Linked DNA regions of Glaciimonas sp. PCH181. The protein of the gene in region 2 interacts with the protein of the main gene of each other region in a pairwise test. Links are inferred from orthologs where the notes say so. Each region holds a gene or a part of one and is shown on either strand. Other genes may lie near its edges.

Evidence for each region.
Region 1: the proteins of C7W93_RS20020 (region 2) and glnL interact in binary tests that used the Escherichia coli proteins (3 or more experiments, as listed by UniProt). The link is inferred for Glaciimonas sp. PCH181 from one-to-one orthologs.

What each region holds. Positions count from the first base shown.
Region 1 is NZ_PYFP01000001.1:2,450,756-2,453,973, forward strand. Bases 330-3,218 are described here. They hold glnL (nitrogen regulation protein NR(II)), read right to left. Parts: upstream 2,371-3,218; coding sequence 1,288-2,370; downstream 330-1,287. Other genes in these bases: ntrC (nitrogen regulation protein NR(I)), read right to left, coding at 330-1,184; C7W93_RS11210 (DUF4124 domain-containing protein), read right to left, coding at 2,730-3,218. In the rest of the region: more of ntrC, read right to left, coding at 1-329.
Region 2 is NZ_PYFP01000002.1:1,504,307-1,507,359, forward strand. What follows is about bases 111-2,834. They hold C7W93_RS20020 (P-II family nitrogen regulator), read right to left. Parts: upstream 1,780-2,834; coding sequence 1,441-1,779; downstream 111-1,440. Other genes in these bases: amt (ammonium transporter), read right to left, coding at 111-1,427; C7W93_RS20025 (TorF family putative porin), read right to left, coding at 1,791-2,615. In the rest of the region: more of amt, read right to left, coding at 1-110. UniProt on the Escherichia coli protein: Involved in the regulation of nitrogen metabolism. Regulates the activity of its targets by protein-protein interaction in response to the nitrogen status of the cell.

The DNA.
Region 1 (3,218 bases), on a different replicon or contig from region 2:
CTGATCGTATCACCGCTTAATGGCCGCTCGTTTTGTTCGAGCAGTTCTTGCGGCAGATCCTTGATTTCCACCGTTTGTCCGGGGGCCATCACGGTGATCCAGTTGCAGAGGTTTTCTAGTTGCCGCACGTTGCCGGGCAAATCCAGGCCGCTGATAAAACGCATTGCACCATCGGAGACGCGCTTGCTTTCTACGCCCAGTTGTTTGGCACTTTGACTGAGAAAATGGCGCGTTAGAATTGGAATATCTTCGCGCCGTTCACGCAGACTAGGCAAGCGCAGGCGAATAACATTTAAGCGGTGATACAAGTCTTCGCGGAACAGGCCTTCGCGAACGCGCGTTTCCAGATTTTGATGGGTAGCGGCAATTACACGAACGTTGGCTTTCATCGATTGATGACCGCCGACGCGATAAAAATGTCCATCCGACAAAACCCGCAATAAACGTGTCTGCAAATCAAATGGCATATCGCCAATTTCATCCAGAAACAACGTGCCGCCTTCGGCTTGTTCAAAGCGACCGCGTCGGGATGCTTGCGCGCCGGTGAACGCGCCGCGCTCATGACCGAACAATTCTGACTCAAGTAAATCTTTTGGAATCGCCGCGGTGTTTAATGCGATAAAAGGTTGCGATGCGCGTGGGCTGTGCTTGTGTAAAGCGCGTGCAACGAGTTCTTTTCCCGTGCCTGATTCGCCGGTGATCAGCACCGTGACATGCGATTGAGATAGCCTTCCGATAGCGCGAAAAACATCTTGCATTGCCGGAGCCTGACCGAGTATTTCCGGCGTCTCGGCAGTGGCTTGTTCGACATTGATTTCACGCAGACTTTCTTCTAGCGCACGGCGAATAAGTTCGACCGCTTTTTCCAGATCAAAGGGCTTGGCAAGATACTCAAAAGCACCGCCCTGAAACGCCGCGACAGCAGAATCAAGATCAGAAAATGCAGTAATAATGATGACTGGAATGCCAGGGTGCTGCGCTTTAATTGTTTGCAACAATTCTAGTCCGGAGGCCCCAGGCATGCGGATGTCGGACACCAATACTTGCGGTGTACTGGTTTGCAATGCATCCATCGCATCGCGTGCATTTGAAAAACTTCTGGTAACCAGGTTTTCACGTGCCAGGGCTTTTTCAAGCACCCATCGTATTGATTCGTCGTCGTCAACAATCCAGATTGGTTTCATATATTCCCGGCTTCAATAATCTTGCAGTTGGCATTCTGTAATATGGGAGCACCGCGACTCTCCCGCTTATATTGCCTTACTGCACGTGCATGCACGCGTAGCATTAAGGAAGCGGTATTAACACTCTGAAATCGGTGTACCCCGGCCGACTTTCGCATTCAATTACCCCCATGTGCTGCTGTACAAAGGTTTGTGCCAGTGTCAGTCCTAAACCACTGCCACCATCACGCCCTGATACTAATGGATAAAAAATACGTTCCTGAATGTCGGCTGGAATACCCGGTCCGTTATCGGTGATATGCAAGTCTAATGCCAGCCGATATCGGACCTTGGCTAACGTGACCTGACGCACGACTCTGGTCTGAAAAGTCAGATCGGCGTCACCGCTGCGAATGCGATCAACTAAGGCTTGCGCCGCGTTATGCGCGATATTTAATATCGCTTGAATCAGCTGTTCTTTATCGCCACGAAATTGCGGGATTGATAAATCGTAATCGCGTTTGATAGTCAGGCCGTGCGGAAATTCAGCGACCATCAGACTACGCACGCGTTCACATACTTCGTGAATATCGACGTCGCCAACGATGTGCGCCAGACGATGCGGGGCCAGTAAACGATCTACCAATGTTTGCAGGCGATCCGCTTCTTTAATGATGACTTGTGTGTATTCGCGCAACTCTTTCAGGTGCCGCTCTGGTAATTCCAGTTCCAGCAATTGCGCCGCGCCACGAATACCGCCAAGGGGGTTTTTAATTTCATGCGCAAGATTGCGAATCAACTCTTTATTAACCTGACTTTGGTCTAGCAAACGTTCTTCTCTTTCGAGCTTGAGTTGCTGGGTATTTTCACGCATTTCAATCAGGACTGGCGTGGCAGGATTATCGACCGCGGTAGCAATGGTATCGACCCATAACGGTTCGCGACCGAGGCGATCCAGGATTAAATCCTGCCGTAAATCATCAAATTGATGGGCCAGCGCCTGCTGAAATACGGCGGCAAGCTGGGCGCCATTCAAAAATAATTCGGTCAACTTTTGATGCCGTAGCGCTTTGATCGAACTTTCCAGCAGAATTTCTGCCGCCGGATTGGCATATACAATGCGCCCTTCGCGGTCCAATAACAGGACCGCCGAGGCTAATAATTCAAGTCCGTCGGTCGCTGAGGGTCCAGCAGTTTTGATTGGCATGCTAAAAATCTCTTGTTAAGTAATACGATGACGATGAAGTAACGCTGAGAGAAGATGTCTTCCTGTTGCGCACTATCGATATCTTTGGATACGGAGTATGTCTCGACAAGCCATTTGGCAGCGTTTCTCTGAAAAGGCTAGCGCCTGGTCGAAAATCACGTGAAATCTGGCATTGCATCGTTCATTTTTTGTAAGGCCTATCCGGGTGCACTGCGATCAATCTACTCCACAATTTGGTGCAGTTTGATGCTTTAGGGTGCACGTCTTGTTAATGCTCACCATAATAGCCATAAAACAAAAGCCGCATAGGCGGCTTTATATAAGCAAACTTGATACCAAGGACTGTCTATCCCGGGCTGTTACTTCAAATTCGACAATTCGCGGTTTAAGGCTTCAATATTTTTTTGGGTACGCGCCAGTTCGTCTTTCATTAATGCCACCCGATCCTGATATTTGGCATAGTTGCGCTCATTACCCTGACGTTCTGGAACGCCGTTGTTGTAGTCTTTTTCCTGACCTGCCAACTTCTGCTGCTCTGAGCGCAGTTCGTCTTGCAAAATCTGACGGCGATCGTTGTCGCGCGCTTTTTGGGTGCCGCCATCTACTTTAGGAAAATTTGGCGGTGTCGCTGGCTGCGGTTTTGATGCTGCGCCACCACTTGCAGCGGGAGGAAGTACCGGCGCCGTCACGGTCAATGGCGGCAAATTAACTTTCTTGCAGCCTTTGGTATCGCCGGTATTTTTATATTCTTTAGTGCCATTTCCATCTACGCAAAGATAGATATTGCTTTGGGCCTGGGCCGTCCCACTAATAGCACTAATGGCAGCAACTATCAGAATTCCCGTAAT
Region 2 (3,053 bases):
CCAGACCAGATGACTGTCGTCAACACGCCTTGAAGTTGAATCCAGACTTGACCGCTAATTGAGTAGTCTGGGGCAACTGCGTTAGTAACATAGTCATAGATACCAGTACCGCCGAGGCTAGGTGCTGCAAACACACCTGTTAGCAACGCGCCAAGAATACCGCCGACGCCATGCACACCGAAGACATCTAACGAATCATCTGCACGCAGGATCTTTTTCAAGCCTGTTACGCCCCACAAGCAAGCGAAACCAGCGATCAGACCCATGACCAGCGCGCCGCCTACACCGACAAAACCTGCTGCTGGTGTAATGACAACCAAACCTGCAACCGCGCCAGATGCGCCGCCCAGCATGGAAGGCTTACCCTTGCCAATCCACTCACCCAGACTCCAGGTTAATACTGCGCCAGCCGTTGCGACCAAAGTATTGATGAAGGCCAGTGCTGCACCGCCATTGGCTTCCAGACCGGAGCCAGCGTTAAAGCCGAACCAACCGAACCACAGCAACGAAGCACCAACCATCGTCAATGTCAGGCTATGTGGCTTGAAAGCTTCTTTGCCGTAACCGACGCGTTTGCCGATAACGTAAGCGCCGACCAGACCAGCAACCGCCGCATTGATATGGACCACTGTACCGCCAGCGTAATCCAGAGCACCTTTTTGGAATAACCAGCCTGCACTTGCAGTTGCTTTAACAGCGGCGGCAGCGTCAGTATAGCCATCCGGACCAGGCCAGAACCAGACCATGTGGGCGATTGGCAAGTAAGCAAACGTGAACCACAGGACAGTGAAGGCCAGGATTGCAGAGAACTTGGCGCGCTCGGCAAATGCACCGATAACCAGTGCGCAAGTGATCGCTGCGAAGGCGCCTTGGAACACGACGAAGGCAAATTCTGGCAATACGACGCCTTTACTGAACGTTGCCGCCAGCGAATCAGGTGTCATACCGTGCAGGAATAGGCGGCTGAGGCCACCAAAGAAGTCGTTACCTTCAGTGAACGCAATGCTGTAGCCGTAGACGATCCACAGCACGATCACGAGCGAGAAAATAGTGAAACATTGCATCAGCACCGACAGCATGTTCTTGCTGCGGACAAGACCGCCGTAGAACAGGCCGAGACCTGGCAAAGTCATCAAAATAACAAACGCGGTACATACTAATAGCCACGCTGTATCGCCCTTGTTAGGGACGGCTGGTGCTGGCACTGCGCCAGCGGCTGGAGCTGCCGCAGCAGGAGCAGCAACGACGGCAGCCGGTGCAGCTGCAGGCGCAGCAACCGGAGTAGCCTCGCTAGAAGCGCTGGCGACGGCTGATGCCGATGCCGATGCCGATGCATCATCAGCTGCTGAAGCTGGCAGCATGAAGCCGACCGCAAGCATTAGCGCGCAAAATGCCAGAAACGTGGCAATTATTCTTTTGATGTTCATGTTAACAGTCCCCTTAGATTGCATCTTTGCCGGTCTCACCGGTACGAATACGAATAACTTCTTCCAAATCGAGGACGAATATTTTGCCGTCGCCGATTTTGCCGGTGCGTGCTGCGGTTTCTATCGCTTCTACTGCACGATCCAGAATCGAATCATCTACTGCCGCTTCAATTTTTGTTTTAGGCAGAAAATCGACAACATACTCAGCGCCGCGATACAACTCGGTGTGTCCTTTCTGACGGCCAAAACCCTTTACTTCTGTAACGGTGATGCCTTGTACGCCGATAGCTGACAACGCCTCACGGACTTCATCCAATTTGAATGGTTTAATAATCGCAGTGATCAGTTTCATATTGACCTCAGTTAGAAAGTTTTTGCGAGAGAGAAGACCACACCGTTTTTGCCGAGGTTTTTGCCGTCAGGGGCGACATACGCGCCGTTTTTGGCATCTGTACCGACAAAAGCTGCGCCAAGAGTAACGCCATACAGGCTCTCAAAGGTTTTTGTTACGCCAACTTTCCAGTCGGTGTAGCTGGCGAAGCTAAAGTTTTCAACACTTTGGTGACCAATATGCAGACCCAGCGTTACACCGGAACCGACATCGAAATTAGCGCCAAGGTCGTAATACGCACTATTCTTGCTGTTGACCGTGCCGAACAAGTTGGTCAATGCATGTGAGTATTTGAAGTAACCAGGGCCATAACCGAGTTGACCGTAGAGCTCAAACGTATTCGCGTTTTTACCGATATTGCTGTAATTGTTGCCCGGATAGTAATAGTACAAACCGCCGACGTCATAGGTAAAGCCACCAGGAAGATCGCCGCGCTTACCTGCGTACAAATCCCACTCGATATTGCCTTTGCCGTTAAAGCCAGCGCTGTTGACCGAATCTTTGATCCATTTAATGTTTGACAACCAAGTACCAGCGTAAAGGCCGGTAGGATTATTGGTGTAGTCCACGCCACCTTGCAAAGCAGGGTCAAAGCGGGTTTGCGAAATACCGCGGAAACGGTAGTCGTTTACGACGCCAATGTTATAAGCGATCTGATTATCAGGTACGGGTTCTGCGGCTGGCGCTGCAGCCGCAACAGCGGGGGTAGGCGCTGCGTCGTCCGCATGGGCGAAGCTGGCAACCATTGTCGATGCGACTGCCGCGGCGAGTACTAGCTTATACGTCAGATTTTTCATTTTTATCCCTGGTAGCTATGCAACATTAAAATACGAAGAGCCGGTAACTAAAGTTTCATTTCCTCTCTAGCAGGAGTCATGCCAACGAATTCATATTGCGTTTTAAGGCGCGATTTATAATCGCTTTATTGTTTTAACCCCTACAATCTGCGCTTACCTTTAGCAAATACCTCCGGATTTCTGCACCATAGAGATGCATAAAATTGTTTTTGTATTATTTTGGTGCGCGCAAGTAAGGAATTGCCAATCTGCTCTCGGGCATAGCGGGGTTTGGGGTAGTTGACGCGCGTAATCTTGCGGGGATGCAGCCGGGCGATCGCATCGGTGGGCGTTCTGGCTCTGTGCAGCATAGGAATTCGCTGGATGGTGTGACATCTTGAGAGATTCTCTTAAGATGCATGCCAGTCTCACGCCGACGCCCTTGGCATGGGGTATCAT